4 regions of the Vibrio sp. E150_018 genome follow, and region 1 is predicted to be linked to each of the others. Evidence: predicted binding sites of a transcription regulator. Region 1 holds the regulator's gene; each other region holds the start of a gene.
What was found. The regulator PurR, encoded in region 1, represses purine synthesis genes. The targets are predictions, from matches to a motif close to TNANGNAAACGTTTNCNTNA.
Positions count from the first base shown of each region.

Region 2: the regulator PurR is predicted to act here: its motif matches at 1,067-1,086, upstream of ACE3G9_RS03200 (uracil-xanthine permease family protein).
Region 3: the regulator PurR is predicted to act here: its motif matches at 941-960, upstream of glyA (serine hydroxymethyltransferase).
Region 4: the regulator PurR is predicted to act here: its motif matches at 1,160-1,179, upstream of purM (phosphoribosylformylglycinamidine cyclo-ligase).

Region 1 covers NZ_JBHGNY010000003.1:109,412-111,622, reverse strand. Annotated here, with positions in the region: gene elyC (envelope biogenesis factor ElyC) at 1-242, shown strand, start outside; gene purR (HTH-type transcriptional repressor PurR) at 469-1,473, shown strand; gene ACE3G9_RS05260 (ABC transporter substrate-binding protein) at 1,605-2,211, shown strand, end outside.
Region 2 covers NZ_JBHGNY010000002.1:112,834-115,044, forward strand. Annotated here, with positions in the region: gene ACE3G9_RS03190 (AAA family ATPase) at 1-161, shown strand, start outside; gene ACE3G9_RS03195 (general secretion pathway protein GspB) at 161-1,012, shown strand; gene ACE3G9_RS03200 (uracil-xanthine permease family protein) at 1,182-2,211, shown strand, end outside.
Region 3 covers NZ_JBHGNY010000014.1:88,273-90,483, forward strand. Annotated here, with positions in the region: gene glyA (serine hydroxymethyltransferase) at 1-849, opposite strand, end outside; gene ACE3G9_RS13380 (YitT family protein) at 1,239-1,841, shown strand; gene ACE3G9_RS13385 (MliC family protein) at 1,917-2,211, opposite strand, start outside.
Region 4 covers NZ_JBHGNY010000014.1:20,633-22,843, reverse strand. Annotated here, with positions in the region: gene purM (phosphoribosylformylglycinamidine cyclo-ligase) at 51-1,091, opposite strand; gene upp (uracil phosphoribosyltransferase) at 1,394-2,020, shown strand.

The sequences.
Region 1 (2,211 bases):
CTAGTCACATGAAACGTGCAATTGTTGAGTTTAAAAAAGCCGGGCTTGAACCTATTCCTGCACCAACCAATTACTTAGCTTTTGATGATATTAAGCAACCATGGGATAAGTATTCTCCACAAGCGAAATATCTTGAACAAAGTGAACGTTATTGGTATGAGCAACTAGGTCGTTGGTGGTCTTCACTGCGCGATACACTGACTAACCAAAAGAACTCTGGTACCACTACAATATTAGAATAACGAGATAATACTCGAGCAATCGATAACGTTGTCGCTAACATGCGATGTCCGTTTAGTCATAAAAATGCCATATCTGATTGTCAGGCATAGCATTTAAGACTAAAATCGTAGCTCATATATTCAAGCATAAAATACAGAATAAAATTAAGTCGCTGATTGAAGGCGACTTTTATCTTTTTAGATTAGAATAAATCCGGCGAAAGTGTCGGCATAAAGGAAATTCACTATGGCTACAATCAAAGATGTCGCACGTATTGCAGGTGTTTCCACCACAACAGTGTCACATGTCATCAATAAGACTCGCTTTGTTGCAGAAGCAACTCAAGAAAAAGTCATGGCCGCAGTGAAAGAACTGAATTATGCCCCAAGTGCCGTTGCCCGTAGTCTTAAATGCAATACCACCAGCACTATTGGGATGTTGGTAACACAATCTACTAACCCATTTTTTGCCGAAGTAGTGGATGGTGTAGAAAGTTATTGTTACCGCAAAGGTTATACGCTAATCCTATGTAATACAGGTGGTCGCGCTGACAAACAACGTGATTATATCCGCATGCTCGCCGGCAAACGTGTTGATGGTCTTTTAGTGATGTGTTCAGACTTAGATGCTGATCTACAAGAAATGCTAGACGGTCACCCTGATATTCCTAAAGTTGTTATGGACTGGGGCCCAGAAAGCTCTCAAGCGGATAAAATCATCGATAACTCTGAAGAAGGTGGCTATTTAGCTACTCGCTACCTGATGGATCAGGGCCATAAAGACATTGCTTGCCTCAGTGGTCATTTCGAGAAAGTCGCCTGTAAAGAACGTATCTCTGGTTGTAAGCGCGCATTAGCGGAAGAGGGTTTAACGCTTCCAGAAGAGTGGTTACTTGAAGGTAACTTTGAGTGTGATACCGCAGTAATTGCTGCAGATAAAATTCTTGCGATGGATAAAAAACCAACCGCAGTTTTCTGCTTTAACGATATTATGGCACTTGGCTTAATGAGTCGTTTACAAGAAAAAGGCATGAAAATACCAGAAGATATCTCAGTGATTGGTTACGATAATATTGATATCTCACCTTACTTTTCACCACCTTTGACTACAGTTCACCAACCAAAACGTCGTTTAGGTAAAAATGCCGTAGAGATTTTATTAGAGCGTATTAAAGATAAAAACCACGCTAAACAAACATTTGAGATGTTCCCTGAGATTCTTGAACGTTCTTCGGTAAAATCTCTGAAATAGTAGTAACCTTAAACAAATAATGAATAAAAACCAACGCTGATGTCGTTGGTTTTTTTTTGAAATTTTTTAGGCTTATCATCTGTCTATATTTTTAAGTTAAATTTCTCTATCCATTTTGTATGAGGATATATATGAAACGTCTATTACTTAGCTTCGCTTTTCTCACCCTCCCGCTGCTTTCTTCTGCTAAAGATGGCTCTATTCGCCAGTTGGATTGGCAACAAGTTGAGCAACAAGCAAAAGGACAAGATGTGTACTTTAATGCTTGGGGTGGCAGCCAAGAAATTAATAACTATCTTCGTTGGGTTGCGAAGCAAGTGAAGCAAAAGTATGGCGTAGCACTTCACCATGTAAAAGTTTCTGACATTTCCGAAACCACTACTCGTTTACTCGCTGAAAAAACTGCCGGAAAACACTCTGGTGGTAGTGTCGATATGGTTTGGATTAATGGTGAGAATTTCAAATCAATGAAGAATAGTCAATTACTCTACGGCCCTTTCACTTCAAGCTTACCAAATTGGCAAAAAGTCGATTCTAGCCTACCGGTTACTCATGATTTTTCTGAACCAACAGAAGGATTGGAAGCACCTTGGGGAGTCGGTCAATTAGTCTATATTCATGATCAAAAAAAATTACCGGCCCCACCACAATCAGCAAAACAATTATTCGATTATGCTAAAGCACATCCAGGACGTATCACTTACCCTAAGCCACCTCAGTTTCATGGCACTAGCTTTT
Region 2 (2,211 bases), on a different contig from region 1:
AAAGTGTGAAGAATAAAGTGGAAGCCTTTCAAATGTGGCAAGGCATTAATGTTGATGGTATCGCAGGCAAAAGAACACTGATGCTGCTTGATAGTTATGTTAATAATAAAGCGCCGAGTGTGGTTGATAATATCTTACCGTTAGCCACGGAGGATAAGTAATGTCCGAAGTAATGAAAGCACTTCAACAATCAGAGCGAGCTTATCAAGCGCAAATATCACAGCCTCATTTATCCTCCCCAGCTCTCGTTAATGCCAGAAAAATCACGCGCTGGTGGTTGGTTGGGCTGTTTGCTGTGTTACCTATTATTGTGATATTGGCAGTGATGACTTATTTGCATTTCAATCAGACAGCGAACACATCGTCTCAGCTTGAAGCTACAGGTACTTCAAAAAATCAAAAACAAGCGACTAGGCTTGAGCAAAAAAAATCAAGTGGGAAAAGTGAGCCATTGGCCAAGTTGTTACCTTATCCTGAACTAACCGGATTAGTGGTATTACCCAAATTGGTCGCTAAACCTTTACCAATAAAAACTAAACCGATCACGACCGTGACTCGACATAATGCGCCATCAGAAGGACAGCGCATTAAAACGGATCAAGTCAATGTTAGCCATGCCTCAAAGCAAGATTGGAATGTCGATGATCTTGATCTTTCTGGCTTATCACCGGAGCTTGCTCAGCGTTTTCAATCAGCACTAGAAAAACATCCTGCTCAAAGTAAGCCTCAAACGAAAATCACCTCGATGCCTACTAAGCCGCAAGATGCGATTAATTTGGTGGGGCATGAAAGTGAGTATCGAGGTCGCCTACCAAAAATGAATTTTGAAACCCACATGTACTCTTCTAAACCTCAAAGCCGTTGGATTAAAGTGAATGGCAATAATGTGCATGAAGGGGAGTGGGTGATTAATAATTTGGTTAAGTTGGACCTGATTTTACCCGGTAGTTTGATTGTGACGTTTGATAATCAACAACTGCAAATTCCAGCCCTGTATGAATGGCAAGGGTAGGTATTGAGGATCTAACATAAGTTAGTTTAAATAAGGATTTCGTGTATTTTATCGTAAGGTAAACGGTTTCTTAATGGATATTGTTAAGAATTACCTAAAATGTTTCAGCAAACATGCATTTTTTAATGCTAAAATTCATCGGTTTTTTTATAAAGGATGAAGGCTGCGTATGTTCCAGATATTACAAGGTGCTCAAATGTTATTCGTAGCATTTGGCGCACTGGTTTTAGTTCCTCTTTTAACTGGGTTAGATCCTAGCGTTGCGTTATTCGGTGCTGGTATCGGTACTCTTATCTTTCAAGTGATTACCAAGCGAAGCGTTCCCATTTTTCTTGCTTCTTCTTTCGCTTTCATTGCTCCTATAATGTACGGCATCCAGGCATGGGGTGTTGCTAGTACTTTAGGCGGTTTGATGACTGCGGGTGCTGTGTATGTGATATTAGGCGCGGTGATTAAAGTGCGTGGCAGTGGCTTCATTCATAAGTTACTACCACCGGTGGTCGTTGGCCCAGTGATCATGGTTATCGGTCTGGGGTTGGCACCTGCGGCCGTGAATATGGCGCTAGGTAAAAGTGGTGATGGTGGTATTCAAATTGTTGCTAATGATTCTGCATTATGGATTTCTGCTGTTTCTTTGATTGTGACCATTATTTTAAGCGTAATGGGTAAGGGCTTTTTTAAATTAGTGCCGATTCTTGGTGGTATTGTTTCTGGTTATATCATGAGCTTATTCTTCGGCGTAGTAGATTTTTCACCTGTTCAACAGGCGGCTTGGCTTGCAGTGCCTAACTTTACTTTCCCTGAGTTTAATATCAATGCGATACTATTTATGATCCCAGTGGCGATTGCGCCAGCGGTTGAGCATGTAGGTGATATTTTGGCGATTTCTAATGTGACTGGAAAAAATTACCTGAAAAAACCTGGCTTACATCGAACTATGGCTGGTGATGGGGTGGCAACTATGGCAGCAGCTATGTTTGGTGCACCACCCAATACTACCTACTCAGAGGTGACTGGAGCGGTAATGCTCACTAAAGCGTTTAATCCTGTGATCATGACATGGGCAGCAGTGACAGCTCTGGTATTGGCGTTTGTTGGTAAGTTAGGCGCAGTACTACAAACCATTCCTGTTCCTGTGATGGGTGGCATTATGATCTTACTATTCGGTTCGATTGCTGTCGTTGGTCTGAATACTTTGA
Region 3 (2,211 bases), on a different contig from region 1:
AAACTCAGGCTCCAGTGCTTCTTTAAAAGCAACCGCTTTTGCTGCGATTACGTGCATTAGAGGACCACCTTGACCACCAGGGAATACCGCTGAGTTTAGTTTCTTATAAAGCTCTTCACCTTCATTAGAAAGAATTAAACCACCACGTGGGCCAGCAAGCGTTTTATGAGTAGTTGTCGTCACTACGTGAGCATGAGGTACTGGATTCGGATAAACACCAGCAGCAATCAAACCTGCAACGTGCGCCATATCAACGAATAAGTAAGCACCAACTTTGTCTGCAATTTCACGCATACGTGCCCAATCACATACTTGAGAGTAGGCTGAGAAACCACCGATGATCATCTTAGGCTTGTGCTCAACCGCTAACGCTTCCATTTCTTCGTAGTTGATTTGGCCCGCTTCATCAATACCATAAGGAATGATGTTATAAAGCTTGCCAGAGAAGTTTACTGGAGAACCGTGCGTTAAGTGGCCACCGTGTGCTAGGCTCATACCTAATACGGTATCGCCAGCATTTAGTAGTGCCATATAAACGGCGTTATTCGCTTGAGAACCAGAGTGAGGCTGTACGTTTGCATATTCTGCGCCGAATAATTCACAAGCACGTTCAATAGCAAGAGTTTCTACTTTATCAACGTACTCACAACCACCGTAATAACGCTTACCTGGGTAACCTTCTGCGTATTTATTGGTTAGCTGAGAACCTTGGGCTTCCATTACACGTGGGCTAGTGTAGTTTTCTGAAGCGATAAGCTCAATGTGCTCTTCTTGACGAAGAGTTTCTTCCTGAATTGCGGTAAAAAGATCCGCATCGTAATCCGCAATGTTCATATCACGCTTAAGCATTTGTATCTCCTGGTTCAGATTATCTGAAAGTCCTAAAAAACCCGAAAGGTCCATAAAAACGGTAAGTTTCGTAAAAATACAGTCAACGACACAAAGCAAACGTTTTCGTTGCTGTTTTTGATGGGTAGTATTCTACCTAATTTGCTCCATATCAGAAAGTAGCAATCTCAACTTTCTGTATGCAAAAGCTTAACATTTAGGTTGAAGAAAAGTAATGGTGAACAGATTTCCATCATTTTCCTTTCATAGTGTACAGTGCTCATAATGAGTTTACATTTTCGTAAACATTCAAATACAATCCCTTAACCTTAATTTTCCCCCATAACTACCATAATTACACTTCATTCATTACTATTTTGTTAATTATGGACAAAAAAACTATTTCAATGATGGAAAAACACACAAAACGAGAAGATGGGATTGCACTATTAGTCGGCAGTTTTTTAGTAGCATTAGGGGTGTATTTCCTATCCTCAGCACAACTCATCACTGGTGGCACAACAGGATTGGCGCTATTACTGAGCCAGCTTTCCACTTTATCCTTTGGCACCCTATATTTTTTTATTAACCTACCCTTTTATGCTTTAGCTTGGCTACGCTTTGGCAAAGCCTTTGCGGTTAATAGTCTAATCTGTGGCGCATTAGTCGCTATTTTTGCCGATCAACTACATAATGTTATCGTTTTAAGCAAGATCAATGAGATTTTTAGTTCGGTAGCCGGTGGCTTATTAATTGGTATTGGCATGCTGATCTTATTTCGTCATCGTTCAAGCTTAGGTGGCTTTAATGTCATCTGTTTATTAATCCAAGATAAAACCGGAATTTCTGTTGGTAAAACTCAAATGTTGCTCGATTGCAGTATTGTGATTGCATCACTGTTTTTTGTATCTAGTTGGACTATTGCCCTTTCCGTACTCGGCGCGATGGTATTAAACATCACATTAGCAATGAACCATAAGCCAACTCGTTATACTGTTAGATACCAACAATAAATGAATCTAAACCAAAAACGACCTAAATCATAATGACAACAAGGGTTCAACGACCCTTTTTTAGTTTCATCATTTTTATTCTTTAACTTTAAAGCAATCCGTGAAGGTTTCATTATTTAAAGTAATGGTAGCTTCGTCACCTTTTTCCCAAAACGTTTGCATGCCATCAACTGAGACATATTTGCTTCCTGATGCTGACTTCACATTTATCAGTAAATAAGACCCCGAACGTTCAACCAACATGACTTGTTCTTGACCGAAGAATTCAACTAAGAAAGGCTTTTCAAACTTACCTTGCAACTCACTTTCTGACTGGTCAGTTCGACATTTATAAACAACACTCGTTACCTTAACCCCATCCACTAAAGTG
Region 4 (2,211 bases), on a different contig from region 1:
CCTTGCCAAATAGGAACAGCCGAAAGTCAATTGGACTTTCGGCTGTTTGCTTATTTAATTTCGACTTGCTCTTCACCCGCTTCAGCTGTTGCTACTTGACCGATGATCCAAGCATTTTCGCCTTCAGCATTAAGTAGTTCTACAGCGGCTTGTGCTTGATCTTGTGGAAGTGCCACAATCAGGCCTACACCACAGTTGAAGGTACGGTACATCTCGTAGGTTTCAACATTTCCTTTTTGTTGTAACCAAGAGAAAATTGCTGGCCACTCCCAACTGTTACCATCGATCACTGCTTTAGTGCCTTCTGGTAATACGCGTGGAATGTTTTCCCAGAAACCGCCGCCAGTAATATGAGAAATCGCATGGATATCATGCTTTTCAATCATTTTAAGCGCTGATTTGATGTAGATCTTAGTTGGCTCGATAAGGTGTTCACCGATAGTGCGACCGTTTAGGTCTTCATTTAAATCAGCTTGAGACACTTCAAGGATCTTACGAATAAGTGAATAGCCGTTTGAGTGAGGGCCACTTGAACCTACCGCGATTAAAGCGTCACCAGCGGCTACTTTTGTGCCATCGATAACATCTGCTTTTTCGACTACGCCAACACAAAAGCCAGCGACATCGTAGTCTTCGCCTTCGTACATGCCAGGCATTTCAGCCGTTTCACCACCGATTAAAGAACAACCCGCTTGGATACAACCTTCACCGATGCCAGTTACCACTTCTGCTGCGGTATCAACATCTAGTTTGCCTGTTGCATAGTAGTCTAGGAAGAAAAGAGGTTCTGCACCTTGAACGATTAAATCATTTACACACATGGCGACAAGGTCGATACCAATGGTGTCGTGTTTTTTCATATCCAAAGCCAGACGCAGTTTTGTTCCAACACCATCTGTGCCAGAAACTAAAAGCGGCTGCTTGTATTTGGTTGGTAGCTCACATAATGCACCAAAGCCACCGATGCCACCCATAACTTCAGGGCGACGAGTGCGTTTTACCACACCTTTAATTTTATCGACTAATGCATTACCTGCATCAATATCAACACCAGCGTCTTTATAGCTTAGAGAAGAATTGTTACCACTCACGGGGATATCCTCGCCTTTGATTTGATTGGATGTGAAAAACGGGGCTATTCTAACAGGGGATGAAGCGAAAAGGAAAACGTTTGCGTCAGTTTTTTTACTTCAATGATTGGTCAAAAAATTTAATGAGTTCTATCAATAAATTTTGGTCAGTTTGAGGTGTATACTTGAACAGAGATAGAATCACTATGATCATATTCAATTTGTCTTGCCTAAAGCTTGTTTTATTCTTGCTGAAACTCGCATCTTGAAGTGACTTGGGTATATAATTCTCTTGTTTATCAAAATTAAGCACGGAGTTGGACATGAAAGTCGTAGAAGTTAAACACCCACTGGTTAAGCATAAGCTTGGTCTAATGCGCGAAAGCGATATCAGCACAAAACGTTTTCGTGAGTTAGCAACTGAAGTGGGAAGTTTACTCACTTATGAAGCGACCTCTGATTTTGAAACAGAGAAAGTGACAATTAAAGGCTGGAATGGCCCGGTTGAAATTGACCAAATTAAAGGTAAAAAAGTCACTGTTGTGCCGATCCTTCGTGCTGGTTTAGGGATGATGGATGGCGTACTTGAGCACATGCCAAGTGCTAGAATCTCCGTTGTTGGTGTATACCGTGATGAAGAAACACTCGAACCAATCCCATACTTTAACAAGTTAACTTCTAGCATTAATGAGCGTATCGCTTTAGTCGTTGACCCAATGTTAGCTACTGGCGGCTCTATGATTGCAACGATTGACTTGTTAAAAGAGCAAGGTTGTAACCACATCAAAGTATTAGTGCTCGTTGCTGCTCCAGAAGGCATCGAAGCTTTAGAAAAAGCGCACCCAGATATTGAGCTATACACTGCTGCAATTGACGAAAAACTGGATGATAAAGGTTATATTGTTCCGGGCTTGGGCGATGCTGGTGATAAGATCTTCGGTACTCAATAAACAGCGCCATTGCAGAAAATTATCTGGAAGATGGAATTAATTAGTATAAAGCGACTCTATTGAATGAATGGAGTCGCTTTTTTCTACTTATTAGTACGCAGAAAAATGTATACGTTTCATGTATTATTAGCGGCTTAATATATATCCAAATGACTTAGGTGTAAGTGTTTGGTGTAAGTGTTTGGTGTTAC